DNA from 4 places in the Streptomyces sp. NPDC085460 genome. Region 3 is predicted to be linked to each of the others. Evidence: riboswitches for the same ligand, from Rfam matches in the RefSeq annotation. Region 3 holds a riboswitch; each other region holds the start of a gene.
The links. A riboswitch is a leader RNA that binds a small molecule or an ion and turns the genes downstream of it on or off. The one in region 3 is predicted to bind cyclic di-AMP.
Positions count from the first base shown of each region.

Region 1: linked by a shared signal. The riboswitch ahead of ACIGHB_RS27090 (transglycosylase family protein) and the one ahead of ACIGHB_RS01455 (peptidoglycan DD-metalloendopeptidase family protein) in region 3 are both predicted to bind cyclic di-AMP.
Region 2: linked by a shared signal. The riboswitch ahead of ACIGHB_RS11045 (peptidoglycan DD-metalloendopeptidase family protein) and the one ahead of ACIGHB_RS01455 (peptidoglycan DD-metalloendopeptidase family protein) in region 3 are both predicted to bind cyclic di-AMP.
Region 4: linked by a shared signal. The riboswitch ahead of ACIGHB_RS13210 (C40 family peptidase) and the one ahead of ACIGHB_RS01455 (peptidoglycan DD-metalloendopeptidase family protein) in region 3 are both predicted to bind cyclic di-AMP.

Region 1 covers NZ_JBITTO010000011.1:59,372-66,285, forward strand. Annotated here, with positions in the region: gene ACIGHB_RS27065 (NAD(P)/FAD-dependent oxidoreductase) at 1-843, opposite strand, end outside; gene ACIGHB_RS27070 (exopolyphosphatase) at 1,214-2,128, opposite strand; gene ACIGHB_RS27075 (DUF501 domain-containing protein) at 2,125-2,655, opposite strand; gene ACIGHB_RS27080 (septum formation initiator family protein) at 2,678-3,148, opposite strand; gene eno (phosphopyruvate hydratase) at 3,282-4,568, opposite strand; gene ACIGHB_RS27090 (transglycosylase family protein) at 4,858-5,604, opposite strand; cyclic di-AMP (ydaO/yuaA leader) riboswitch at 5,609-5,785, opposite strand; gene ACIGHB_RS27095 (transglycosylase family protein) at 6,050-6,914, opposite strand, start outside.
Region 2 covers NZ_JBITTO010000003.1:685,163-692,076, forward strand. Annotated here, with positions in the region: gene ACIGHB_RS11020 (sigma-70 family RNA polymerase sigma factor) at 1-855, opposite strand, end outside; gene ACIGHB_RS11025 (rhodanese-like domain-containing protein) at 1,126-1,620, shown strand; tRNA gene ACIGHB_RS11030 (tRNA-Met) at 1,686-1,759, shown strand; gene ACIGHB_RS11035 (MerR family transcriptional regulator) at 1,873-2,613, shown strand; gene ACIGHB_RS11040 (PP2C family protein-serine/threonine phosphatase) at 2,907-4,010, shown strand; cyclic di-AMP (ydaO/yuaA leader) riboswitch at 4,237-4,388, shown strand; gene ACIGHB_RS11045 (peptidoglycan DD-metalloendopeptidase family protein) at 4,400-5,614, shown strand; gene ACIGHB_RS11050 (aldo/keto reductase) at 5,686-6,645, shown strand; gene ACIGHB_RS11055 (PrsW family intramembrane metalloprotease) at 6,678-6,914, opposite strand, start outside.
Region 3 covers NZ_JBITTO010000001.1:312,596-319,509, reverse strand. Annotated here, with positions in the region: gene ACIGHB_RS01460 (SGNH/GDSL hydrolase family protein) at 1-601, opposite strand, end outside; gene ACIGHB_RS01455 (peptidoglycan DD-metalloendopeptidase family protein) at 770-1,738, opposite strand; cyclic di-AMP (ydaO/yuaA leader) riboswitch at 1,743-1,906, opposite strand; gene ACIGHB_RS01450 (tyrosine-protein phosphatase) at 2,295-3,116, shown strand; gene ACIGHB_RS01445 (DUF6126 family protein) at 3,141-3,305, opposite strand; gene ACIGHB_RS01440 (helix-turn-helix domain-containing protein) at 3,335-3,964, opposite strand; gene ACIGHB_RS01435 (aspartate aminotransferase family protein) at 4,039-5,424, opposite strand; gene hpnH (adenosyl-hopene transferase HpnH) at 5,435-6,451, opposite strand; gene ACIGHB_RS01425 (1-hydroxy-2-methyl-2-butenyl 4-diphosphate reductase) at 6,459-6,914, opposite strand, start outside.
Region 4 covers NZ_JBITTO010000004.1:467,954-474,867, reverse strand. Annotated here, with positions in the region: gene ACIGHB_RS13235 (adenosylmethionine--8-amino-7-oxononanoate transaminase) at 1-1,094, opposite strand, end outside; gene bioB (biotin synthase BioB) at 1,104-2,381, opposite strand; gene ACIGHB_RS13225 (8-amino-7-oxononanoate synthase) at 2,563-3,804, shown strand; gene ACIGHB_RS13220 (ATP-binding protein) at 4,018-4,455, shown strand; gene ACIGHB_RS13215 (cytidine deaminase) at 4,558-5,001, opposite strand; gene ACIGHB_RS13210 (C40 family peptidase) at 5,133-5,609, opposite strand; cyclic di-AMP (ydaO/yuaA leader) riboswitch at 5,613-5,819, opposite strand; gene ACIGHB_RS13205 (hypothetical protein) at 6,134-6,439, opposite strand; gene ACIGHB_RS13200 (ATP-dependent Clp protease proteolytic subunit) at 6,447-6,914, opposite strand, start outside.

The DNA.
Region 1 (6,914 bases), on a different contig from region 3:
CGGGAGGCCGAAGCGGGCGAGGGCCGGGTTCGGCTTGACGCCGGCGGTCCACACGATGGTGTTGGAGTCGACCTCGAGGCCGTTCTTGAGCACGACGTGGCCGTCCACGCAGGAGTCCATGGAGGTCTCCAGGTAGATCTCGATGCCGCGGGACTCCAGGTGCTCCTTGCCGTACTGGCCGAGCTTGGGGCCCACCTCGGGGAGGATCTTGTCGGCCGCGTCGACCAGGACGAAGCGCATGTCCTCGCGGGACACGTTCGTGTAGTACTTGGCCGCGTCGCGGGCCATGTCCTCGACCTCGCCGATGGTCTCGGCGCCGGCGAAGCCACCGCCGACGAAGACGAAGGTCAGGGCCTTGCGGCGGACCTCCTCGTCGGTGGTCGAGTCGGCCTTGTCCAGCTGCTCCAGAACGTGGTTGCGCAGCCCGATGGCCTCCTCGATGCCCTTCATGCCGATGCCCTGCTCGGCGAGGCCGGGGATCGGGAAGGTGCGGGAGACGGCACCCATCGAGATGACCAGGTAGTCGAAGGGCAGCTCGTACGCCTCGCCGACGAGCGGCGCGATCGTGGCGACCTTGCGGTCCTGGTCGATGGTGGTGACCCGGCCGGTGAGCACCTCGGCTCCGCGCACGACGCGTCGCAGCGGGACGACGACGTGGCGCGGCGAGATGCTGCCGGCGGCGGCTTCGGGGAGGAAGGGCTGGTAGGTCATGTACGACCGGGGGTCGACGACCGTGACGGTCGCCTCGGCATAGCGCATCTTCTTGAGGATGCGCCGCGCGGCGTACAGGCCAACGTACCCGCCGCCTACGATGAGGATCCTGGGACGCTCCGTGGTGCTCATGCCATCGAGTATCCACCCACCCCGGGGGGTCACCTCGTGCGCCCCTTCACAAGCTTCCCGGGGTGCTCTGCTACACTCCGCCGCCCACGTGATCCACGTCATGGTCGTGCAAAGGAACCGGAATGCAGTGGTGAACGTTGTTCACCGCCGCTGAACTGGCCCGGAGAGCCCCCGTTAACGCTGAACCAAGGGGCCCGTTCACACGATGGAAACTTCGAGCGAAGTGGCCTCCGCGCCTGCGAAAGGGCCCTGAGGACCCCCTCGGAGGGCCCTAAGACCCCCCTCCGGCGCCATCAGGGCCCTTTTCCTTGTGAAGAACTTCACGAAGCTTTTCCGACAGGGTGTCGCGGGACCCCTCGATAGGGGGCCTCTATGCGACGGATAGGGCGATCCCATCGAGGATGTCGTGCTCGCTGACCACGACCTCGGCGGCTCCGACGCGCTCGACGATCTCCTGGAGGACGAGCGCGCCGGCCACGATGACGTCGACCCGGCCGGGGTGGACGACGGGGATCGCGGCCCGCTCGTCGTGGGTGGAGGCGAGCAGCCGCCGGGTGACCGCGGCGACCTGGCCGGCGGAGATCCGGGCGTGGTGGATCTTCGTGGAGTCGTACTCGGGGAGCCCGAGGGCGATGGCGGCGACGGTGGTGACGGAGCCGGCCAGGCCGACGAGGGTCCGGGCGGTGCCGAGCGGGACGGTCTCGGCGGCGAGGTCGAGGGCGGCGCGCACGTCGGCGCGGATGGCCTCGGCCTCCTCGGCGGTCGGCGGGTCGTGGCGGACGTGCCGCTCGGTGAGCCGGACGCAGCCGATGTCGACGGAGCGGGCGGCCTCGACGTGCCGGTTGCCGGTGACGAACTCGGTGGAGCCGCCGCCGATGTCGACGACGAGGTACGACTCCGAGTCCGGCAGCTCGCCGGTGGCGCCGGTGAAGGAGAACTCGGCCTCCTGGTCGCCGGTGATCACCTCGGGTTCGACGCCGAGGATCGCCACGACCCCGTCGACGAACTCCTGCCGGTTCTCGGCGTCGCGGGAGGCGGAGGTGGCGACGAAGCGGATCCGCTCCGCGCCGAGCTCCCTGATGACCTCCGCGTAGGCGCGGCAGGCGGCGAAGGTCCGCTCCAGCGCCTCGGGGGCGAGCCGGCCGGTGCGGTCGACGCCCTGGCCGAGCCGGACGATCGTCATCCGCCGGTCGAGCTCGACGAGCTCCCCGGTCTCCGGGTGGACGTCGGCGACGAGGAGGCGGATGGAGTTGGTACCGCAGTCGATTCCGGCGACCCTGGTCACTTCGCCTCCTCCGCGCACGGGTTGACGCACGGGCCCTTGGCCCACCACTCGGGGAGCATGGCGAGGGCCTCGTCGCCGAACGGGTTGACGCCCGGCCCCGCCACCAGCGAGTGGCCGACGAGGACGTGCAGGCACTTCACGCGGTCGGGCATGCCGCCGGCGCTGGGGAAGCCCTCCAGGACCTCGATGGCGTCGCGGCGGGCGAGGTAGTCCTCGTGCGCGGCGCGGTAGGCGGCGGCGAGCTCGGGATCGGTGGCGAGCCGGGCCTGCATCTCCTTCATGACCCCGTTGGCCTCCAGGGTGCCGATGGCCGAGGCCGCCCGGGGGCAGGTGAGGTAGTACGTGGTCGGGAAGGGGGTGCCGTCGGGCAGCCGGGGCGCGGTCTCGACGACGTCCGGGTTGCCGCAGGGGCAGCGGTGCGCGATGGCGCGCAGGCCGCGCGGCGGCCGGCCGAGCTGGGCCTCGAAGGCGGCGACGTCCGCGTCGGTGGGCTCGGTGCGTTCGGTCTGCGGAGGGGGCGTTTCCATCGTGGATCCTGAGTCGGGTCGGTCAGTGGCGGTCGGCGTTGTCGACGCCGTCCCAGAGGTTGTCGTACCAGGGGCGGTCGGCCGCTTCCTGGTCGGCGCGGGGGCGGTCGGCCGCCCCGGGGTCGTTCACGGTGAAGCCGGTCTCGCCGGGAAGCACGTAGTGGAGGTGTTCGCGGGCGAGGCGGCGGACGTAGGCGGGGTCCTGGAGGCGGGCCTTCTCGTCCCGCAGCTCCTCGACCCGCCGGGCCGCCTCGGCGGCCTTGCGCTCCTGTTCGGCGATCTCGCCCTGCTGGGAGACGTAGCTCCTTATCGGGTAGGCGAGGGCGACGACGAGGGAGCAGACGACGAGGGCCAGGAAGGCGGCGCGGCCGGTGAGCCGGGAGCGCCGGGCCTGGCGGCGGGTCTGGGAGCGGTAGACACGGGCGGCGGTCTGCTCGCCGAGCAGCCTGATCCGGGTCGCGGTGGAGAACCGGTCCCGGTCCTTGACGGCCATGTCGTGTCGCCTCCCCTGTCGTCCGGTGTCCTTCTGTCTCCGGTGTCCCTCAAACGTGCGTCCCCGCACACGGTACGGGACCGGGTGCGGGGACGGACGGAACTGCGGTGCCGGGGCCGGTCGGCCCCCGCGGTCAGCCCTTGAAGCGCGGGAAGGCGCTGCGGCCGGCGTAGACGGCGGCGTCGTCGAGGATCTCCTCGATGCGCAGCAGCTGGTTGTACTTGGCGACGCGCTCGGAGCGGGCCGGGGCGCCGGTCTTGATCTGGCCGCAGTTGGTGGCGACGGCGAGGTCGGCGATGGTGACGTCCTCGGTCTCGCCGGAGCGGTGGGACATCATGCACTTGAAGCCGTTGCGCTGGGCGAGCTCGACGGCGTCGAGGGTCTCGGTCAGCGAGCCGATCTGGTTGACCTTCACCAGGAGGGCGTTGGCGGACTTCTCCTCGATGCCGCGGGCGAGGCGCTCGGGGTTGGTGACGAAGAGGTCGTCGCCGACGAGCTGGACCTTGTCGCCCAGCTTCTCGGTGATGACGTTCCAGCCGGCCCAGTCGTCCTCGAACAGCGGGTCCTCGATGGAGACGAGCGGGTACGCGGAGACGAGCTCCTCGTAGTACTCGGTCATCTCGGCGGCCGAGCGGGACTTGCCCTCGAACTCGTAGGAGCCGTCCTTGTAGAACTCGGAGGCGGCGCAGTCGAGCGCGAGCGCGATGTCCTTGCCGGGGACGTAGCCGGCCTGCTTGATGGCCTCGATGATGAGGTCGAGCGCGGCGCGGTTGGAGTCCAGGTTCGGGGCGAAGCCGCCCTCGTCGCCGAGGCCGGTGGAGAGGCCCTTGGTCTTCAGGACGGACTTGAGGGTGTGGTAGACCTCGGTGCCCCAGCGCAGCGCCTCGGAGAAGGACTCCGCGCCGATCGGGGCGATCATGAACTCCTGGATGTCGACGTTGGAGTCGGCGTGCGACCCACCGTTGAGGATGTTCATCATCGGAACGGGCAGCAGGTGCGCGTTCGGGCCGCCGAGGTAGCGGAAGAGGGGGAGGTCGCTGGCCTCGGAGGCGGCGTGCGCGACGGCGAGGGAGACGCCGAGGATGGCGTTGGCGCCGAGCGAGGACTTGTCCGGGGTGGCGTCCAGGTCGAACATGGCCTGGTCGATCAGGCGCTGCTCGGTGGCGTCGTAGCCGACGAGCTCCGGGCCGATCTGCTCGATGACGGCGAGGACCGCCTTCTCGACACCCTTGCCGAGGTAGCGGTTCTGGTCGCCGTCGCGGAGCTCCAGGGCCTCGAAGGCTCCGGTGGAGGCGCCGGACGGCACGGCAGCACGACCGGTGCTGCCGTCGTCGAGGCCGACCTCGACCTCGACCGTGGGGTTGCCTCGGGAGTCCAGGATTTCCCGGGCTACGACGACGTCGATGGACGGCACGAGCATCTCCTTCTGGGATGTGACGCTAGGTGTGACGCAGGGGTCGCAAGGTCTCGTTCGCCTTGCGACAAGAGCCTAACCGGCTCCGGCGGTCCGGCCAGCCGACCGCCCGTCCCCTGGGACGAAAAAGGGCCCAAGAGCACGCATCGAAGGACGAAAGACCCGGGATCTACTGGACAGTAACGGCAGAACCCCGGTCCGGAGCCCACGGGGGAAGGGGCTCGGGACCGGGGTGGTCACCGCGGGAGGGTCGTCGGGCACCGGGAAGCCGCCGGACTCACCGGTGCCGAGGGCCTTACTTCAGGTGGAGCTGCTGGCCCGGGTAGATCAGGTCGGCGTTCTCGACGACGTCCTCGTTGAGCTCGAAGAGCTCGGCCCAGCCGCCGTCGACGCCCTGCGCCGCGGCGATCTTGCTGAGGGTGTCGCCGGCCACGACCTTGTACTCGCCGTCGCCCTTCTTGACCTTCTTGCCGGTCGGGGTGGTGACGGTCTTCTTGGCGGCGGCCTGCGGCGCGGCCTGGGCCTTGGGGGCCTGGCGCTGCTCGCTGCGGTTGGCCGGCTGCTCGGCGGAGCGCTTCGGGGCGCTCTGCTGGGTGCTCTGCTTCGGGGCGCTCTGCTGCTGGGTGCTCTGCTGCTGCGGAGCCGCCTCGGCGGAGCCGCCGTCGTAGGAGGCGGAGGAGAGGCCGACGCCGCAGCTCGGCCAGGCGCCCTTGCCCTGGCCCGCGAGGACCTTCTCGGCGATGGCGATCTGCTGCGACTTGCTGGCCTGGTCGGCGGTGGGGGCGTAGGCGGTGCCGCCGAACGCGGCCCAGGTGGAGGCCGAGAACTGGAGGCCGCCGTAGTAGCCGTTGCCGGTGTTGATCGACCAGTTGCCGCCGGACTCGCACTGGGCGACGCGGTCCCACTCGGAGGCGGTGGCGGCCGAGGCGGTGCCGGCGGCCATCAGCGGGGCGGCGACGGCCGCACCGGTGACGCCGACGAGGGCGACGACGCGAGTGGCCTTGGAGGGACGACGGCGCTTGCCCGTGCCGGAGAACAGCATGGAGTTTCCTCTTCACCGACGCCTGTGAGGTGAGCTGTCGGGTTCGGGCTTGAAGAGTTCGCCCGGCCACGCGTCCTTGCGCGCGGCTTCACCCCTAGCCGGTCGGCCGTCCGTCGTTCCCGACGGCCGGGACCGGCACGAACCTTGGGTCCCCCACTCCTGCCTGCGGCGCTTTCGCGACGACAGTTCCCGGCGGCCGACGGCAGGACTCGGCGTTTCGGTCGACGGGGCCCGCGGTGGCGAGCGGTGATGACCGTAGACACACACCTGCTCGAAGTTCAAAGGGCCTTACGACGGACAAATCGCCCTTACTTGCACTCCGTCAGACCTCGTTTGCGCAGGTGAGAGCTGACGGAAGCAAAGTTTGCGGACGTGACACGCCAGTTGGGGCGAAGAGACCCATGTCTCACTTTCCCAAAATCGGACATAAGGCCCTGAAACGGCCTCACTTCTCCGACGGAGGGTTCGTCAGCTCAAGGCTCTGACCAGGGAGGATGAGATCCGGATCGGTGCCGACCGTATGGCGGTTGGCGTCATACAGGGCGTCCCAGCCGCCGGGGAGATCGTTCTCCCGCGCAATCTCCGACAGGCTGTCACCCGGCCGCACGGTGTAGGCGTCACTTGCGTCCGAGTTGACGGGGATTGAGGTGACCTTGTCCGCAGCTGCGGCATGTCGACCGGATTCCTGCTCGGTGTCCGTCTTGTCGGTTTCCTCCGGGGCGGCCTCGCCCCGGTGCTTGCCCGTCCCGGGTGTGGCCGACGACACGTCAGCCCCGTCCGTACCGGGGGTCACCGGGGTGGCGGGCGCCTCGGGGTCCGCCGGGGTCTTCGAGGCGTCCGGCGACGTGACCGGGGCGTCGGGCGCGGTCGTGCCGGGGGCGATGGTGCCGGGGGTGCCCGTGGAGGCGTCCGGGGCGGGCGTGGAGGCGTCGGGGGCGGGCGTCGCCGGAGGCGTGGCGGTGCCCTCGGGGGCCTGCGTGGCGGGCGCGGTGGGCTCGGCGGGCGTGGTGGGCTTCGCCGGCGCGGCCGGAGCGGTGGCGGTGCCGGCCGCCGTCTCGGCGGCCTTCTCGGCCTTCTCGGCCCGCTCGGTGGCCGTCGTGGCCTTCTCGGCGGGCGCGGCGGGCTTCGGCGCCGTCTTCTCCGCGCCGGAGCTCGCGCCGGTGTCCGCGCCACCGGTCCAGTTCGACTCGGGGGCCACGCCGCCCTCGTCCTCCTCCTGGACGGCCGGGCCGGGCTGTACGCCGGTCGCCTTGCCGTCGTTCGTCAGCCCGGCGATGGGGGCGCAGGTGGCCCAGTCGGTGCTGCCGGAG
Region 2 (6,914 bases), on a different contig from region 3:
CGCCTTGCGGAAGCTCGCGTACATGAGGGCCTGCCGGATGATCGCCTCGGCGCCGTGGACCAGCTTGGACGCTCCGGCGAGGCGGGTGCCGCCGTCGGCGGTCAGCACCGCGTCCGGGTCGAGGACGGCGAGCAGTCCCTGGAAGTCGCCGCCCTGCGAGGCGGCGAGGAAGGCGTCGGCGATCTCCCGCTGGCGGCGCGCGTCGGGGCCGGGCCCCGGGGCGGCGTCCTGGACGCGCCGGCGGGCCCTGCTGGCCAGCTGGCGGGTCGCGGCGGGCGTGCGGTCCACGATCCGCGCGATCTCGTCGAAGGAGACGGCGAACATGTCGTGCAGCACGAAGGCGAGCCGCTCGGCCGGTGCCAGGGTCTCCAGGACGATGAGGAGCGCGAGGCCGACCGACTCCGAGAGCTCGGCGGAGTGCTCCGGGTCGCCGGCGGAGGGGACGCGCACGATCGGGTCGGGCACGAAGTGGTCGAGCGGGTCCTCGCGGCGGGAGCCGCGCGAGCGCAGCATGTCCAGGCAGACCCGGCCGATGACCGTGGTCAGCCAGCCGGTGAGGTTGGCGACCCCGCTCACGTCGGTGCGGCTGAGCTTGAACCAGGTCTCCTGGACCGCGTCCTCGGCCTCGCTGAGCGAGCCGAGCATGCGGTAGGCGACGGCCTTCAGATGCCCACGGTCGGCGTCGAAGCGACGCGCCAACACGTCCGCGTCCGCGCCCGCGCCCGAGCCCGAGCCAGCGTCCGAGGCCGCGCCCGAGCCCGAGCCAGCGTCCGAGGCCGCGCCCGAGCCCGAGCCCGCGCCCGAACCCGCCCCCGCCGGCCCGTCGCCGTTCGTCTCCACCGTGGTCTCGTCCATCCGTCGATCTCCCCCTTCGCGTCCCGTCATGTCTCCATGACGGATCGAACCCCATGGATGTGACAGCGGAGCGGCGGCCGTACGCGCGCGTGCCCGCGCCCATGGCAGGGCCGCGCGGCGCCGGATCCCGCTCGTTCCGGTCTCGTTCCGGTCTCGCACCGTGAGATCCACGCCGACCGACGGCGATCGCCCGGGTTTCCCCGGCCGCGGCGGCCGTCCGCCGTGGAACCCCACTTCAGTGCGATGATCTTCGTCCGTAGATTGATCACCATGACGACGACAGACGCCCCGGTCAACCCCGTACTGCGCACCCCGCCGGCCTCGCCCGCCGCCGCGGCCGCCTACTTCTCCGCCAGCCTCGCCTTCCACGCGGACGTCTCCGACGTGGCCGCCGCCCTGGCCACCGCCCGCGCCGAGGGCACCGACCCCGGCTTCGTGGTGATCGACTCCCGCTCGACGGCCTCCTGGGACCAGGGTCACATCCCCGGCGCCGTCCACCTCCCGACCGCGCTCATCCCCGAGCAGGCGGAGCAGCTCCTCGACCGGGCCGTCCCGGTCGTCACCTACTGCTGGGGCCCCGGCTGCAACGGCGCCACCCGCGCGGCGCTCGCCCTCGCCGAGCTGGGCTTCCAGGTGAAGGAGATGCTCGGCGGCTTCGAGTACTGGGCGCGCGAGGGCTTCCCGTACGAGACGTGGGAGGGCCCCGCGGAGCGGACCGCCGACCCGCTGACGGCGCCGGTCGATTCCGAGGACTGCGGCTGCTGAGCCCCGGCCGCCGGGATATCGGATTTTGGATCCCGCGACCCATGCCGTAAGGTCATATTCACCGACGCGGGGTGGAGCAGCTCGGTAGCTCGCTGGGCTCATAACCCAGAGGTCGCAGGTTCAAATCCTGTCCCCGCTACTCAGTAGCCCGAAGGCCCGGATCGTCTCAGACGGTCCGGGCCTTCGGCGTTCCCGGGGTCCGTCCCGTGGCGGCTTGACCTTTACGCAACGTCAAGTTCTACCGTTCCGGACATGGAGTGGTCGATCCAAGAGATCGCCAGGAAGGCCGGCACCACCAGCCGCACGCTCCGCCACTACGGCGAGCTGGGGCTGCTGGAGCCGAGCCGGATCGGCGCGAACGGTTACCGGTACTACGACCAGACGGCGCTCGTGCGCTTGCAGCGGATCCTGCTGCTGCGCGAGCTCGGGCTCTCCCTGCCCGCGATCGCCGAGGTCCTCGAAGGCCAGCGGGACACCTCGGCCGCCCTGCGCACGCATCTGGCCCTCCTCCAGCAGGAGCGCGAGCGCATCGGGCGGCAGATCGAGGCCGTGCGGACCACTCTCCACAAGACCGAGAAAGGAGAACAGCTCATGGCCGAGGAAGTATTCGACGGCTTCGATCACACGCAGTACGAGGCGGAGGTCACCGAACGGTGGGGCCGCGACGCGTACGAGCAGGGGGACCGCTGGTGGCGGTCGCTCGGCGAGGCCGAGAAGAAGGAGTTCATGGAGACGCAGGCGGCCATCGCCCGCGACTTCGGTGCGGCGGCCGCCGCCGGGCTCGCGCCCGGCAGCGACGAGGTGCAGGCGCTGGCCCGGAGGCAGTACGACTGGCTCTCCGTCACCACGCGGCCGACGAAGGAGTACCTGATCGGGCTCGGCCAGATGTACGTGGACGACCCCAGGTTCACCAAGAACTACGACCAGCACGGCGAGGGCACCGCGGTCCTGGTCCGTGACGCCCTGACGATCTGGGCCGAGCGGAACCTCTGACCGCCACGGGCTGACGGCACGGCTCCGCTGGGGTCGGCGTCGTACGCCCGGTCGGCCCTCCGCCGGTCGCCGTCGGGGCCGGTCGCGGGGACCCTGGGAGGGTGCGCGGCGCCGGGCCCGGCGGCGGGCCGGCGACCGGGCAGGAGTACGCGGTGACACACCCTCGGGGAGCGGCGGGCGGTCGGCGGCGGGGCGGGAAGCCCCGCCGTGCGGTCCGGTCCGGCGCTCCCCGGACGCCGTACGGCGGCGGGCCGCCGGCGCAGTCCGCTCCCTACGGGGCCGCCCGGAGGTTCCTGCGGGCGCTGCCGCCGCTGATCATCGTCGGCGGGGTGTTCTTCGACCTGGCGACCCCGGCGGCGTACACGGCGGCGCCGCTCTTCTCCGCCGCCCCGCTGGTCGCCGCGCCGTTCTTCTCCCGGCTCACGACCCTGCTGACCGGGATCGCGGCGATCCTGGCCTCGATCGGGCTGCACGCGTACAACGACACGCTGTCCGACGTGCCCTCGCTCACCGAGACCCTGACCGTGGTGACCGTCTCGGCGCTCGCGATGCTGATCAACCTGGTGGTGCGGCGCAGCGGGGAGCGGCTGGCGTCGGCGCGGGTGATCGCGGAGGCGGCGCAGCGGGCGGTGCTGCCCATGCCGGCGGAACGGATCGCGGGGCTCCAGTGCGCGGCCCGGTACGAGGCGGCGCAGGCGGACGCGTTCATCGGCGGCGATCTGTTCGCGGTGCAGGACACCCCGCACGGGGTGCGGCTCGTGGTCGGGGACGTGCGGGGCAAGGGGATGGACGCGGTGGAGGCGGTGGCCGTCGTCATCGGCGCCTTCCGGGAGGCGGCCGAGCAGGAGGCGGCGCTGGAGGGGGTGGCGCAGCGGCTCGAACGGGCGCTCACGCGGGAGGGGACCCGGCGCGAAGGGCTCGACGCCTTCGAGGGGTTCACGACGGCTGTGCTCGCGGAGGTCCGGCACGAGGGGGGCGGAGTCCGTGTGGTGAACCGGGGGCATCCGCCTCCGCTGCTGCTGTACGGGGACGGGCGTCTGGAGACGGTCGAGCCGGCCGAGGCGGCGCTGCCCCTGGGGATGGGGGAGTTGGCGGTCTGGCCGGACCGGGCCGACGAGCGGCCGTACCCGCCGGGCGCGACGCTGCTCTTCTACACGGACGGGCTGTCGGAGGCGCGGGACGCGTACGGCGTCTTCTACGATCCGGCGGCCCGGCTCGCGGGGGCGGTCTTCCCGGGGCCCGAGGAGCTGCTCGACGCGCTCGTGGACGACGTGCGGCGGCACACCGGAGGCGGTTCGACGGACGACATGGCGCTGCTCGCGGTGAGCCGTCCGGCGGCGGGGGCGCCCGAGCGGAGGCGGACGATGCCGGTGGTGCCGCCCGAGCCCGCGCGCTGAGCGGAGCCGCTGTCACCGTGCGTGCTCGCGAGGTGTCACAGCGATAACAATTGACACAACGTCAGATTCCGAGGGTTTGGCCGGGCCTCGCTGAACGGGGGTCAACTCGGGCGAATCCCTGCCAATTCAATGAATGATCAAGAGGAACGGCTTGGAATAGGGCCGCCGTGTCTATTAACGTTCGATAACGCAGCGCGGTCGTCCCAGCCGTCGCAAGAGACGGCTCCGTGCGCACACGCCGAATCCCGAAAGGGAACCGGGGAACCATCCCTTGGGGTGAATCGGGCCCCTCGCACACCCCCCGTGCGAAAACGCCCGTAGGAGACCTTCCTGCTCCGAACCCGTCAGCTAACCCGGTAGGCGAGAAGGAAGGAAAGGAGCGCGCCTCCGTGGCGTCCAACACCCCCGTACCCGGTGCCCCCTTCGAGCCCTTCGGCGGCCCGGGTGCCGTCGGAGCGGACGACCCGGCCGGCACAGTGCCGGGCGCGTACGACCCCCCCTCCTTCACCCCCGCGCCCGGGGAGTGGAACCCGACCGAGGGCTCCCTGCGCGCCGAGAGCCGCGCGGGCGGCCGGCACCGGGTCGTGAAGCAGCGCTCCAACTTCGCCCGCTCCTCCACCGTCCTCGGCGTCGGCGTCATCGCCGCCGTCGGCGCGGGCGGCCTCGCCACCGCGCAGGAGAAGCCCCCGGTCGCGATCTCCCTCCCGGACCTCCCCGACCTCGGCCTGCCGGACGCCCACGACCTGCCCGGCGTCGGCGCCCTGCTGCCCGGCGGCGACGAGGAGCCGGCCCCCGCCCCGGTCGAGGACACCCTGGTGGCCGCCGCGGGCGGCACGGCCACGAAGCCGCTCACCTCGATCACGTACAACGCCCCGGCCGACACCGCCGCCGGCACCGAGGCCGGGGAGCGCACCGCCTCCGCCTCCGACGCGGGCGAGGCCCTGCGCGCCCGCATCCTCCAGCAGGCCGAACAGCAGCAGCAGGCCGCCGTCGACGCCGAGAAGCTGGCCGCCGAGAAGGCCGCCGCCGAGAAGGCCGCCGCGGACGCCAAGGCCAAGGCGGAAGCCGCCGAGAAGGCCGAGGCCGAGGCGAAGGCCCGGGCGGAGGCCAAGGCGGAGGCGGAGCGGATCGCGAAGGAGAAGGCCGAGGCCGAGCGGATCGCCGCCGAGAAGGCCGAGGCCGAGCGGCTCGCCAAGCTGGCCGCCAGCTACTCCATGCCGCTCTCCTCGTACACCCTGACCTCCACCTACATGCAGTCCGGTTCGATGTGGTCCTCCGGCTACCACACGGGCCTCGACTTCGCCGCCCCCACCGGCACCCCGCTCAAGGCGGTGCACGGCGGCACCATCACCTCGGCCGGCTGGTCCGGCTCGTACGGCTACCGGATCGTCCTCCAGCTGGAGGACGGCACCGAGGTCTGGTACTGCCACCTCTCCTCCATGACCGTCGCCGCCGGCCAGACCGTCACCACCGGCGAGACCATCGGCCGCGTCGGCGCCACCGGCAACGTCACCGGGCCCCACCTCCACATGGAGGTCCACACCCCGGACGGCTCGGGCATCGACCCGGCCGAGTGGCTGCGGTCCAAGGGCCTGACGGTCTGAGCCCGCCTTCCGGTCGGGGTTCAGGCTCCCCTATCGGAATACGCCCGGCGGTGCACGGAGTTGATGTCCGTATGACGTCACCTCTGCGCCCGCTGGGCACCTCCGACCTGCATGTCTTCCCGCTCGCCCTCGGGGGCAACGTCTTCGGCTGGAGCGCCGACGAGGAGCGGTCGTTCGGCGTCCTCGACGCCTACGCGGCGGCCGGCGGCAACTTCGTGGATACCGCCGATGTCTATTCGGAGTGGGTCGAGGGCAACGAGGGCGGCGAGTCCGAATCGATCATCGGCCGCTGGCTGGCCGCCCGGGGCAACCGCTCCGACATCGTCGTCGCCACCAAGGTCGGCGCCCACTCCCGCCTCAAGGGCCTCTCCGCCCCCACCATCAAGGCCGGCGCGGAGGAGTCCCTGCGCCGCCTCGGCACCGACTACATCGACCTCTACTACACGCACTTCGACGACGAGTCGGTGCCGGTGGAGGAGATCGTCACCGCCCTCGACCAGCTCGTGAAGGACGGCAAGGTGCGGGCCGTCGCCGCGTCCAACATCTCCCCGGAGCGGCTGCGCGCCTCCCTCGACTTCGCCGAGGCCGAGGGACTCGCCCGCTACGTGGCGCTCCAGCCCGAGTACAACCTCGTCGCGCGGGAGAAGTACGAGGGCCCGCTCCTCGACACCGCCGCCGCCACCGGCCTGGCCGCCGTCCCGTACTACGGCCTCGCCGCCGGCTTCCTCACCGGCAAGTACCGGCCCGGCCGGACCGTCGAGAGCGTCCGCGCCCGGGGCGCCTCCGCGCTCGCCGAGACCGCGCGCGGGCAGGCCGTCCTCGCCGCGCTCGACGAGGTCGCGGAGGCCCACGGCGCCGAGCCGGCGACCGTCGCCCTCGCCTGGCTCGCCTCCCGCCCCACCGTCGCCGCGCCGATCGCCTCGGCCCGCACGGTCGAGCAGGTCCCCGCCCTGGTCGCGGCCGCCGCCCTGACCCTGACGGCGGAGGAAACGGCCCGCCTGACGGCCGCCTCCGAGACGCCCCAGGGCTAGGGCCTGTCCGGCGGATCAGGGCCGGACAGGCGCTAGCCCTTGTAGGGGTTGTAGCCGCCGTAGTCGAGGTACTGCGGCGGCACCCACACCCGGCCGGTCGCCCGCGCCGCGTACGAGAGCGCGGGCGAGGCCGTCGCCCGGCGCTCCCACAGGTGGTGCAGCAGCTCCTGCTCCCGCGCGGCGAAGTCCGGCACGGGCACGGTGCCCCGGCGGGCCCGCTCGCGCAGGAAGGCCAGGGTGGTGGCGAAGGACTCGTACTCGCCGACCGC
Region 3 (6,914 bases):
CGCGGAGCGCGACCCGGGTGTGCCCCTCGGGCGACAGGTGCAGCCGGTCGTCGTCCCAGGCGCGCCGGTCCTGGACGGAGCGGAGCGACCACAGGTCGAGGACCGGGCAGTCGTAGCGGTCGGCGATGGCGCGGACGTGGGCCGTGTACGTGGCGATCTTGCCGCGCAGGTGCTTGAGCACGGGCACGTCGCGGGTGTCGAAGCCGGTGGTGACCATGACGGTGCCGACGGCGGAGGTGAGGTCTTGGACGGCCCGCTCGAAGCGCTCGGCGACGTCGTCGGGGTCGGTGCCGGGGCGGATGATGTCGTTGCCGCCGGCGCAGAAGGTCACCAGGTCGGGGGCGAGCTCCTTCGCCCGGGGGACCTGCTCGGCCACGATCTGGTCGAGGAGGCGTCCGCGGACGGCCAGGTTGGCGTAGCGGAAGGACTCGTGGTCCGGCAGCTGGTCGGCGAGGAGCACCGCGAAGCGGTCGGCCCAGCCGACGTAGGTGCCGTCGGGTCCGGGGTCTCCGACGCCCTCGGTGAAGCTGTCACCGATCGCCGCGTACGACCCGAATGACCCGAACGCGTTCTTGTCTGTTTCTCTCGAATCGTCTGCCACGTCAGCACATCCTTCCGTTTCGGATGTGACCTACGCGACCGTAAGGAGGGGTTGACGGCGGGTGATATATGCCACCGATAAAGAATTTGCCAAGCCGGAATAGCCGGAGCGGGGCGAAGGCCCCGCACCGGGGGTGCGGGGCCTTCGGACGGCCGTGGGCCGGACGGGTCAGATCGACACGCCGTGCTGGCGCAGGTAGGCCAGCGGGTCGATGTCCGCGCCGTAGCTCGGCGAGGTGCGGATCTCGAAGTGCAGGTGCGGGCCGGTGGAGTTGCCGGTGGAGCCGGAGAGGCCGATCTGCTGGCCGCCGCTGACCGACTGGCCGGCGGAGACGGCGAGGGAGGAGAGGTGGGCGTACTGCGAGTAGTTGCCGTCGGCGTGCTGGATGACGACCTCGTTGCCGTACGCGCCGCTGTACCCGGCGGAGACGACCGTGCCGGCGCCGACGGCGCGGACGGTGGTGCCCGAGGAGGCGATGAAGTCGGCACCGGTGTGGTAGCCGGAGGACCACATGGAGCCGGAGGCGCGGTACGGGGTGGAGACGCCGCCGGAGACCGGGGCGACCCAGCCGGTGGAGGCGGTCTGCGCGGCCGGCTCGGCGGCGGCCGGGGCGGCGGCGCGGTCGGCGGAGCGCGAGGCGCGGGTCTGCTCGCCGGACGACTGGGCCTTCGGGGCGGCCTTGCGCTCCGCCTTCGGGGCGGCCTTGGCGGCGGCCTTCGGCGCGGCGGCGGGCTTCGGGGCGGCGGCCTTGGCGGTGTTCTTGGCGCCGAGGGTGAGCTTCATGCCCGGGAGGATGAGCGAGGGGTTCTCGCCGACGACCTGGCGGTTGTCGGAGTAGAGCTTCTGCCAGCCGCCGGCGACGTTCTGCTCGGCGGCGATCTTGGACAGGTAGTCGCCGGCGACGACGGAGTACGTCTTCGGGGCGGCGGCCTTGGCGGCCGGGGCGGCGGCCGGGGCCTGCGCGGCGGCGCTCACGACGCCGGCGGAGACGGCGGCCGGGGCGGCCTGCTCGGCGGCGTGCGCTCCGGTGGCGCCGATCAGCGGCAGGGCGACGACGGCGCCGCCGGTGCCGGCGGCGACCAGGCCGCGGGTGATGAGGGTGGACTTCTGGCGGCGGTGCTTACCGTTCGCGGGCATGGCGAATTCCTCTCCGGCGCCTGCGAGGTGAGCTGTCGGGTTCGGACTGGAGATGCCCGGCCGCGTTTCTCACGCGGCTTCACCCCGAGCCGTCCTGCGTCGCGGGACCGGCGTACTTCCTTGGGTCCCCCGCTCCTGCCATGCGATGGGATGGGGTCGAATTCCGGACGGTGGCAGGATTCGGCGGTCCGACCGGATTGACGGCGACGCTAGACGAGCGGGGTCGACGCGAACAAGCCGCCGTATTCCGCGGGCATTCCGGGGCGATCTTCGGGCCCGGAATTCCGGTCACCCTCCGTGGATGACGGTCCCTCGATTCCCTTTTCAGGGAGGGTGATTGAACCGGGCGGTCGGCCACGATCCGTCACTTCTATGACGCTGCTCACGCGCGGAATTCCATCTCCCCCTCAACCAGGGCGCGTTACCGCAAGACCTTCCAATACGGACAGATCGCCCATTACCGACCAGGGGGGTGCGCCGCGCCCCTCGCCCCGGGATGATTGCGGGGGGAACCGATCTCGTCCGGTCCCGTGAACGCCTACCCCCAGGAGCATCCGTGACGCAGCAGTTGCCGCAGGTCCAGCCCCTCGAACCCGGCGAGCCCGAGCTCGCGGAGGTCCGCAACTTCCGGGACGTGGGCGGCCTGCCGACGACGGACGGGCGCGCCGTCCGCCCCGGCGCCCTGTTCCGCAGCGGCCACCTCGCCGACGCCACCGAGTCCGACGCCGCCTTCCTGGACGGCCTCGGCCTGCACACGATCTTCGACTTCCGCAACGCCGCCGACGCCAAGGTGGAGGGGCCGGACGTCGAGCTCCCGGGCGTACGGAACGTGAACATACCCCTGAGCGACCCGGCCGACGGCAAGGAGTTCTGGCGGATGGTCCGCGAGGGCGACCTCGACACGCTGCGGGACCTGCTGGGCGACGGCAAGGCCGCGGAGCGGATGACGGTCTCGTACCGCCGGATGATCGTGGAGCGGACCCACGAGCACAGCCGGGTCCTGCACGCCCTCGCCGAGGACTCCGTCCCGGCCCTGATGCACTGCGCGGCCGGCAAGGACCGCGCCGGGCTCTCGATCGCCATCACCCTGCTCGCGCTGGGCGTGGAGCGCGAGGCGATCGAGGCCGACTACGTGAAGTCCGACGCCCCCCACCGCCGCTACAAGGTGCGCCGCAGCTCCACCGCCCGGGACGCGATGGCGCCCGAGGTGATGGAGCTGCTGAGCCCGCTCTTCGACGCGCGGGTCGAGTACCTCCGGGCCGCCTTCGAGACGATCGACGCGACCTGGGGCTCCGTGGACACCTACCTCGCGGAGGGCCTCAAGCTGGCGCCCGAGACCCGCGAGCGGCTGCGGGAACGGTTCCTCACGGAGGCGTGAGCCCCGCGCCGCCGCGGGGTCCGGCTACTGGTTCTGCCCGCCGAGCATGAAGAGCAGGTAGAGGAAGCCGGCGAAGAGGTGACCGGCGATCAGGTACGCGAAGAGGCGGAGCACCAGCCCCTTGGGGAACTTGCCCTCACCGCGCTCCTCGCCGGTGACCGGGGCGGAATTCACTGACTTGTCGGGCATGTCGGTCATGTCGGTCGACCTCTCGGGGCTCAGCGGGAGTGCGGGGCGCCGCCGCCCAGGCACAGTTCGGCGGCGGGGCTCTGCAGGAGCGTGTGGACGAACAGCACCTCGGCACCGGCGCGGCCGGCCGCGCCGATCCGGTGCGGGGTGAGCGAGTCGAAGTGCGCGCTGTCCCCGGGATCGAGCAGGTGCACGGTCTCGCCGAGCGCGAGCCGGACCTGCCCTTCGAGGACGTGCAGCCACTCCTCACCGGGGTGGACGCGCACGATGTCGGCCCGGGTGGCGTACGGCACGTGGACGCGCAGGCACTGCATGGCCCGGCCGGCGCCGCCGGCCTGCCGGTAGATCCAGCCGTCGGCCTCGACCGGCTCGGAGCGGCCGGCCCGGATCACCGGGTCGCGCTCGGCCGGGGTCTCCCCGAGCAGCTCGGCGACCGTCGTACCGTAGATACGGGCGAGGGCCAGCAGCATCGGCAGCGAGGGCTGCCGGTTCCCGGTCTCCAGCCGCGAGAGGTGGGCCGGGGAGAGTCCGGCCCGCTGGGCGGCCGCCTCCAGGGTGAGCCCCCGGCGCCGGCGCAGGGCCCGCAGCTGCGGGGCGACGTCGGGCAGGAGGTCGGGGGCGGCGGTTTCCGGGGCGGAGCCCCGGGGGACGTGGTCCATGGGTCCATTCCGCCAGGTTCATGCCTCTGAGGCAAATTTCTTGCCCCAGAGGCAAAAGCCCCGGCGTGCGGCTGTCAGCGCTGTGCGACCGCCTGCTTGACCAGCGTCTTCCCGAAGTCCCAGAGCAGCCCCCCGCCGCCGTGGGCGTCCTCCATGACCTCCGTGAAGGCGGTCACGAAGCGGTCCACGTCCGCCTCGTCGATCACCAGCGGCGGGATCAGCTTGATCACCTCCAGATGGTCCCCGGAGACCTGGGTGAGGATCCGGTGCCGCTGGAGCAGCGGCACCACCACCATCTGTGCGAAGAGCCCCTTCCGGGCCGTCTGGAGCATCGCCCACCGCCCGCGCAGCCCCAGCGAGCTCGGCCGGCCGAACTCGATCCCGATCATCAGCCCCCGGCCGCGCACCGCGTGCAGCAGCTCGTACCGGGGCACCAGCTCCTCCAGGCGGCCCTTCAGGAGCCCGCCGACCCGCCGCACGTGCGCGACCGTCCCCTCGGACTCCATCACCGCGAGCACCGCGAGCCCCGCCGCCATCGCCTGGGCGTTGCCGCCGAAGCTGGCCGAGTGGACGAGGACCCGGTCCATGGACGAGTAGACCTTCTTGAAGATCCACTCCTTGCCCAGGGTCGCGCCGACCGGCACGTACCCGCCGGAGAGCGCCTTCGCCACGCACACCAGGTCCGGCTCGACCCCGTCCTCGTGCTGGTACGCGTAGAAGTCCCCGGTCCGGCCGAGGCCGGTCTGCACCTCGTCGGCGATCAGCAGCGCCCCGTGCCGGCGCAGCAGCCCCTGGGCGGCGGCGAGGAAGCCGGGCGGGGCCTCGTGGACGCCCTTGCCCTGGATCGGCTCGACCACGAAGGCGGCCACGTCCCCCTTCCGGAGCTCGCGCTCCAGGGCGTCGAGGTCGCCAAGCGCGATTGGCGTGTCCGGGAGGAGCGGGTCGAAGCCCGCCCGGAAGCCCTGCTCGCCGTTGACGGAGAGGGCGCCGGTGGTGAGGCCGTGGAAGGCGTGGTCGCAGTAGACGATCCTCGGCCTGCCGGTGGCGTACCGGGCGAACTTCAGCGCGGTCTCGACGGCCTCGGTGCCGCTGTTGCCGAAGAAGACCCGGTCGAGGTGGGGGCTGTGGGCGAGCAGCCGCTCGGCGAGCAGTCCGGGCAGCGGCGGGCAGTCGAAGCGGGTGAGGTCGGGCAGGTCCGCGTCGAGGACGTCGTGGAGGGCCTTGCGGACGACGGGGTGGTGCCGGCCGAGGCCCATGACGCCGAAGCCGGCGAGCATGTCGAGGTGGTCGTTGCCCTCGGCGTCCCAGAAGTGGGCGCCGGCGGCCCGCTCGTAGACCTTGTCGAAGCCGATGGTGTGCAGCATCCGCGGCAGCTGCGGGTTGAGGTGCCGGGCGTGCAGCTCGTACCGCTCGCCGCCGCGCTCGGCGAGCAGCGCCCGCAGGTCGAAGCCGTCGGTCATGGCCGGCCCCTCAGCTCCCGGAGACGGTCTCGCGGACCGCCCGCAGCGACTCCTTGAGCGAGCCCATGGTGGCGAGCACGGCGGTGGGTTCGTAGCCGCAGTGCGCCATGCAGTTGGCGCAGCGCGGGTCCTTGCCTCGGCCGTACTTGTCCCAGTCGGTCTCCTCGACGAGTTCGCGGTAGGTGGGGACGTAGCCGTCGCTCATCAGATAGCAGGGGCGCTGCCACCCGAAGAGGGAGTAGTTGGGGATCGCCCAGGCGGTGCAGGGGAAGTCGGCTTTTCCTTCGAGGAAATCGAGGAAGAGCGGCGAGTGGTTGAGGCGCCAGCGGCGCCGGTTTCCGCCGGCGAACGCCTTCTTGAAGAGTTCCCTGGTCTGTTCGACGCCGAGGAAGTGTTCCTGGTCGGGTGCCTTCTCGTAGGCATAGGCGGGCGAGATCATCATTTCGTCGACCTGGAGGTCGTCGTTGAGGAAATTCAGCACCTCGATGATCGTCTGCGGGGTGTCCGTGTTGAAGAAGGTCGAATTGGTGGTGACCCGGAATCCGCGCCGCTTGGCCTCCTTGATCGCCGCCACGGCCTCGTCGAACACGCCCTCCTTCGCCACCGATTCGTCGTGGCGTTCGCGCAGTCCGTCGATGTGGACGGCGAAGGCGAAGTAGGGGGACGGCGTGAAGTCGTCGAGCTTCTTGCGGAGCAGCATCGCGTTGGTGCAGAGGAAGACGTATTTCCGGCGGGCGACCAGCTGGCGCACGATCTCGTGGATCTGAGGGTGCATCAGCGGCTCGCCGCCGGCGATGGAGACCATCGGGGCGCCGGACTCCAGGACGGCGCCGACCGCCTGGGCGACCGGCATGCGCTGCTTGAGGACCCCGGCGGGGTGCTGGATCTTGCCGCAGCCCTCGCACTTGAGGTTGCAGGCGTAGAGCGGCTCCAGCTCGACGATGAGGGGGAACTTGTCCCGCTTGCGGAGCTTCTGTTCGAAGAGATAGGTCCCGACCCGGACGGACTGACGGAGCGGCATGGCCATAACTCGCTCACCTCCTGGGGAGCAGCAGAGAACGGTGCCATTCGAAGAAAGCGGGAAGGACGGCACGAAGGACGCGGAAGGCCGATATTCCCCCGCGTACGGTGCCGATACGGACCAGTTCGTGTTCGGGGGCGTCCACGACCACCCGTACGGCGGCAACGGACCGGGGTCCGGCCGCCCGGGCGGTACGGAGGGTGGCGGCGGACTCCATGTCGACGGCGATCGCCCCGCCGGCGGCGAGCGCGGCCCGCTCGGGGCCCCGCACCACGTGGTCGGAGCCGGTCAGCGGCCCGGTGTGGACGGTGCGCCCGGGCAGTGCCCTGGTCAGCGCCTTGACGAGCAGGTCGGTGCCGTCGCAGACGGTGGTGCCGGCGGGGTCCCGGGTCTCCTCGGCGACGACCAGGTCGCCGGGGTGCATGCCGGGCGCGAGCCCGGCGCAGAAGCCGGAGGCGATGACGGCGGC
Region 4 (6,914 bases), on a different contig from region 3:
CCGAGCACCCGGACGTCGCGGACACCCGGGACGTTCTCGGTGCCGGCGAGGCCGTCGCACAGTCCGTTCTCGATCCGCTTGACCTCCTGCGCCCAGTCCCCGGAGAGCAGCAGGTCGATGGAGGCGCAGGCGACGGCCGAGGCCAGCGGGTTGCCCATGAACGTCGGCCCGTGCGCGAGCACGGGCACCTCGCCCTGGGAGATGCCGTCGGCCACTGTGCCGGTGCACAAGGTCGCCGCCATCGACAGATAGCCGCCCGTCAACGCCTTGCCCAGGCACATCACATCGGGGGAGACCCCGGCCTGGTCCGCGGCGAACAGCGTGCCCGTGCGGCCGAAGCCCGTGGCGATCTCGTCGAAGACGAGCAGTACGTCGTGTGCGTCGCACGCCTCGCGCAGCACCCGCAGATAGGCGGGGTCGTGGAAGCGCATGCCGCCCGCGCCCTGCACCACCGGCTCGACGATCACCGCGGCCAGTTCGTCCGCGTGCCGCCCGATCGTGGCGCGGAGCAGCTCGGCGTACGACTCCTCGTACGCGGCCGGCGGCGCGTCGACGAAGACCTGCTGCTGGAGCACGCCGGACCACAGCTGGTGCATCCCGCCCTCGGGATCGCACACCGACATCGGCTGCCAGGTGTCGCCGTGGTAGCCGCCGCGCCAGGTCAGCAGCCGCCGCTTGGCGGGCCGGCCCAGCGAACGCCAGTACTGCAGGCACATCTTGGCCGCGACCTCGACCGCGACGGAGCCGGAGTCGCTGAGGAAGACGTGCCGCAGCGGCTCGGGCGTGATCTCGACGAGCCGGGCGGCGAGACGTACCGCCGGCTCGTGGGTGAGGCCGCCGAACATCACGTGGCTCATCTTGTCGAGCTGGCCGCGCGCCGCCTCGTTGAGGACCGGGTGGTTGTAGCCGTGCACAGCCGACCACCACGAGGACATGCCGTCGATCAGCTCGGTCCGTCCCTCGGCCGGCTCGGCGAGGTGCAGTCGCACACCGGACGCGGATTCGACCACCAGCGGCTCCGTACGGCCCGGCATGGGGCCGTACGGATGCCACACGTGCGCCCGGTCCAGGGCGAGGAGTTCGTCGTTGCGCATCGTCACCCGTTACGCGTTCGGCGCGAGGTCCGTACCGGCCCCGCGACGGCGCACCGCCACCAGGTCGGTCCTGGCCTCCGAGGCGCCGGCGGGCACGGTGACCGGAGCCTCGGCCGGGGGAGCCGCGTGGCCGCCGCCGCACGGACCGCAGCCGCTACCAGCACTGGCCGTCCCGTCCGCGTCGGCTTCCGCGTGCGCGCCGCAGCCGCCGCCCGCCCCGGAGCCGCAGCCGCCCGCCGAGGCGTGCGAACCGCAGCCGCCACCCTTCGCCGCGAGCGCGTCGGCGCGGTGGGCGGGCAGCGTGGTCGTCCCCGCGCCCTCCACCTCGAAGCCGGCGTCCGCGATCATGTCGAGGTCGGCCTTGCCGGCCTGGCCCTCGCTGGTGAGGTAGTCGCCCAGGAAGATCGAGTTGGCGATGTTCAGTGCCAGCGGCTGCATCGACCGCAGGTGGACCTCGCGGCCGCCGGCGATCCGCACCTCCACGTCGGGGCAGACGAAGCGGACCATGGCGAGGATCCGCAGGCAGCGCTGCGGGCTGAGGTTCCACTCCTTCGCCAGCGGCGTCCCCTCGAAGGGGATGAGGAAGTTGACCGGCACCGAGTCCGAGTCCAGCTCGCGCAGGGCGAAGACCACGTCGACCAGGTCCTCGTCGGTCTCGCCCATGCCCGCGATCAGGCCGGAGCAGGCCGAGAGGCCCGCCGCGTGCGCCTTCTGCACGGTGTCCACCCGGTCCGCGTAGGTGTGGGTGGTGGTGATCTCGCCGTACGTGCCCTCGGAGGTGTTGAGGTTGTGGTTGTACGCGTCGGCGCCGGCCGTCTTCAGCCGCTCCGCCTGACCGTCCGAGAGCAGACCGAGGCAGGCGCACACCTCGACGCCCTCGTTCTGCTCCTTGATCGCCTCGATGGTCCTGCCGACCCGCTCGACGTCCCGGTCCGTCGGACCGCGCCCGCTCGCCACCAGACAGACGCGCTTGGCACCGCCGGCGATGCCGGCGGCGGCCGCGTCGGACGCCTCGTCCGGCTTCAGCCAGGTGTACTTGAGGATGTCGGCCTTCGAGCCGAGCCGCTGCGAACAGTACGAGCAGTCCTCGGGGCACAGACCGGACTTCAGGTTGACCAGGTAGTTCAGCTTCACCCGCCGCCCGAACCACTGACGGCGCACCTTGCCGGCCGCCGCCACCACATCGAGCAGGTCGTCGTCGGAGGTCGCCAGCACGGCGAGCGCTTCTTCACGGCTCGGCGACTCGCGCCGCAGCCCCTTCTCCACCAGCGTGTTCAGCAGGTCCATAAGCGCTGATCCTTGCCTACGGCACACCCCCCGGCCAAGGAGGATCTGAACAAACGCGCCCGATGGAGGTGTGTGTATGACCACATCCCGACCTCGGCCCGCTGCCGTTAGGGTCTGTGCGCTGCCTACAAAAGGTGCCGGCACAGGGCGCCGACAGAGGTGCCGACAGAAGGAACGCCGAATGTCCCAGGTCCAGCCGCCCCAGCCGACCCAGCGGATCCAGCCGACCGAGCCGATCCGGCCGCCCCAGCCGATCCGGCCGACCGAGCACCCACACCGCTCAGCCTTCGACTGGACCGGTGCGGAGGCGCGCCGCCGGGCCGAGGCCGGACTGGTGCGGACGCTGCGACCGCGCCCCGCCGCATCGGACCTGCTCGACCTGGCGGGCAACGACTACCTCGGCCTCACCCGGCACCCCGAGGTCACCGGCGCGGCGGCCGAGGCGGCCCGCCGCTGGGGCGCCGGCGCGACCGGTTCGCGTCTCGTCACCGGCACGACCCGGCTGCACACCCGGCTGGAGGAGGAACTGGCCGCGTTCTGCGGCTTCGAGGCCGCCCTCGTCTTCTCGTCCGGCTACACCGCCAACCTCGCCGCGCTCACCGCGCTGGGCGGCCAGGGCGCGCTGATCGTGTCCGACGCCGCCAACCACGCCTCGATCGTGGACGGCTGCCGGCTCGCCCGTGCGGAGGCCGCCGTGGTGCCGCACGCCGACCCCGAAGCCGTACGCAAGACGCTGGAGGCGCATCCGGGACGGCGAGCCCTTGCCGTCAGCGACTCCGTCTTCTCGGTCGACGGCGACCGTGCACCGCTGGAGGAGCTCGCCGCCGCCTGCCGCGAGCACGGCGCCGGGCTCGTCGTGGACGACGCGCACGGTTTCGGCGTGCTCGGCGCGGGCGGACGCGGCGCGCTGCACGGCGCGGGGCTCGCGGGCGACGAGGACGTGGTCGCCACTCTCACGCTCTCCAAGTCGCTGGGCAGCCAGGGCGGTGCGGTCCTCGGCCCGGCCCGGGTGATCGAGCACCTGGTCAACGCGGCGCGGACGTTCATCTTCGACACCGGGCTCGCCCCGGCCGCCACGGGCGCGGCGCTCCAGAGCCTCCGGCTGATCGCGGCCGATCCGGGCCTCGCCGAGCGGGCGCGTACGGTCGCGACCACCCTGCACCGTGAGCTCACCGGGGCGGGATTCACCTCGGCCCGGCCGGACGCGGCCGTGGTGTCGGTCCGTGCACCGGGGCCGGAGGAGGCGCTGGGGTGGGCGGCCGACTGCCGTGAACACGGCCTGTCCGTGGGGTGCTTCCGACCGCCGTCGGTGCCCGACGGGATCTCGCGGCTGCGCCTGACGGCCCGCGCCGACCTCACGGACGCGCAGATCGAGCAGGCGGTCGCGACCATCGTGCGGACCGCGCCGGCCGGAGCGCGCTGACCCGGGTGCCGTGCCCCGGCCGTGTCCGGTGTCCTGGCGGCGGGCTCGGTCGGTCCGGCCCAAGGGCGGCTCCGTGGCCGAGAGTTCACCGCTTCGGGCGACGTAACGGGGCATATCTTGGGAGAACGCCCCACCCCGGCCCGGGTTCGGTGACAGGCTGACGCCGAGTGCGATCCGGGGCGACGGCCCCGGCGGGAAAGGGACGACGTCGCCATGGCAGATCACCAGGAAGCATCCGTCACGCTGCCGAGCGATCCCGCCGCGGTCGCCACGGCGCGGAGGTTCGTGGCGGACGTGCTCGGCCGCTGGGGGCTGGATGACCTGGGAGATCCGGCGGACTCGATCCGGCTGATGGTCTCGGAGCTCGCGACCAACGCGGTGCAGCACACTTTTGGGCAGTCGCCCACCTTCACCGTCGAGCTGCGGCTCGACCGCGAGGAGGTGCTGAGGGTCGGCGTGACCGACAGCCACCCGCGGTTTCCGCGACGGCTGCCTGCAGCCGTCCAGCAGGACAATGGGCGGGGCATGGCGATCATCCGGGTCCTGGCGGCGGAGGCCGGTGGCCGGCTCTCGGTCACGCCGACCGCCGAGGGCGGGAAGACCGTGTGGATCACGCTGCCGTGGGCCGCGGCCGCCGTCCCCGCCTGCTGAACGGTCTGTCACTTCCGCCCAGGCGCCCCGCGCTTCCGCCCGACGGTCCGAGGCTCCCGCCCGACGGTCCGAGGCTCCCGCGTCACGGTCCGACGCCTCCGCTCATTCGGAGTGCATCTTGGTGGAGGGCCACACGCCGCCGGCGAAGTGAGGGGCCCAGTAGTACGGGTTGACCTCGATGAGCTTGCGGGAGAGCCAGCGGGCCGGGTCCTCGGGGTCGGGTACGCCGACCTCGACGTCGGGGCCCCAGAGCGCGAGCCGCTCCTGGCAGATGCCGCACGGGGGCAGGATGACGTAGCGGCCGTCCTCCGGGTCGCGGAAGACGCAGACGGAGGCGGTCACCCGGCGGTCGAGGGTGTACGCCTGGCAGTACGCTCCGGTCTCCTGGCACAGGGTGACGCTGCCGTGGATGTTGTCGAAGCCGACGCTCGTCAGGATGCGGCCGTCGTCGAGGCGGACGGCGGCGGCTCCGCCGGCCTCGTCGGCGGGCCAGCGGCGGTCCAGTTGAGCGACCGCGGCGTCGACGAGAGCTTGATCAAGTGCCATCGCCGCATCCTAGGCAAGGACTGGGTAGATGCCTAGGGCAGCCCGCGGTGGGGCGGGGACGTGCTCGGCGCCCGCGGTGCGGGGTGCGGCGGCGCCACCGCACCTCGGGGACGACCGCGGGCGCCGGTGGGTCAGCGCACGCGCCCGTAGTAGACCTTCGAGGACCAGATCTTGTCGAGCTTCACCCAGGAGCCGGTCTTGGGCGAATGCCAGATCTTGCCGCCGCCGGCGTAGATCCCGACGTGATAGACCCGGCCGCCCGAGTGGAAGAAGACGAGGTCCCCCTTCTGCCGGCTGGAGGCGGAGATGTGCCGGGTCTTGTTGTACTGCTGCTGCGCGGTGCGGGGCAGCGACTTGCCCGCCTTCTTGTACGCGTAGAGCGTGAGCCCGGAGCAGTCGAAGCGGGTGGGTCCCGTCGAGCCGTACCGGTAGGGCGCGCCCTTCTTCGAGGCTGCGACGCCCAGTGCCTTCGTCGCGTGGGAGGTGGCTGCCTGGGCCTCGGGTGCCGCTCCGGGTGCGAGGAGCGTGCCGCCGACGGCGGCGAGGGTGAGAGCCGAGACGGCTCCCGCCCGGGACAGCAGGGACGGGACATGCATCTGCGCAGTCATGCGCAACCCTTCGTCAGCCGCCTGTGAAGGATGACCTGTCGGGTTCGGGCAGGCGAAGATGCCCGGCCGCGGCTGCGGCTTCACCCCAAGGGACGGCCGCGCTGGGGAATCAGCGCGGTCGACCCGTACTGCTCGGGTCCTCCACTCCTGCCGAACCAATCCTGTCGACCAGACGTCCGGGACAGCGGCAGGACTCGGCGTCCGCCCGGACCGCCCCGCCTGGGTGGCGGGGGCTTGTCGTCGTCGAGGATCTTGACCCACAGGTCGGGCGAAAACCGAGTGGAAACGGCGTTATGTGAGGCTCCTCACGACTGATCCATACGGGTGGACAAGTGGGTTTCGTGATCGTCGTAGGTTTGGCCGACGAGCCCCGTACCAGCGTCGGAATGTCCCATTCCGCCAAATGCGTACACCTGTTGCGCAACTTGCCCGCTTCACCTGTCGATCCCGCGACTACGCCGAACGGGGGATCGATTCTGCGTCCCGTGTCGGCCGTCCGGGGCTCGACACGACACGTCGGAATGTCAACTCGCGCGTGTTTCGGGCACGGTGACGCGCGCCGCCCGCCGCTCGCCGTCCAACACCCGCAGCGCGCAGGCCAATGTCTCGGCGTGGACCTCGCTCTCGCCCCGCATATGCATGAGTGTCAGAGCGTCGCGAAGCGCGTCGACCCGGCCGGCCAGCGCTTGAGCGGCGCGCAGGGCTCCATAGGTATGCGTCGTCCTGGATGGATTGATCTTCCCCAGGAGGTCGACGACTTCGAGGTACGCGTCGATGAACTGCCCCTCGGCGCGCGTCAGGGCGGGCAGCGGCGGAAGCTCCGGGACCATCGCGGACTCACCGGGCGGTCGGGTCGGAGGCGGCCCGGCGGTCGCTGACGATGTGGTCGACCAGGCCGTACGCCAGTGCGGCGGGCGCGTCGAGGACGGTCGGGCGGTCGGTGTCGGCGGCGACCCGCTCCTCGTCGTGGGCGGTGTAGGCGGCGAGCAGTCGCGTCATGACACCGCGCAGCCGGTCCAGTTCGCTCGCCTGGAGGTCCAGGTCGGACGGCTGGCCGGTGAACGGCTCGTCCAGTACGGGCTGGCGCAGGGTGATCCGGGCGCCGGGCAGCATCATCCGCTTGCCGGGCGCGCCCGCGGCGAGGAGCACCGCCGCCGTGGAGCCGGCCTGGCCGAGGCAGGTCGTCTCCACGTCGCTCGCCAGGCTCCGCATCGTGTCGTGGATCGCGGTCATCGCGGTCATGGAGCCGCCGGGGGAGTTGAGGTACAGCGCGATGTCCCGCCCGGGCTCGGCGTGGTCGAGGTG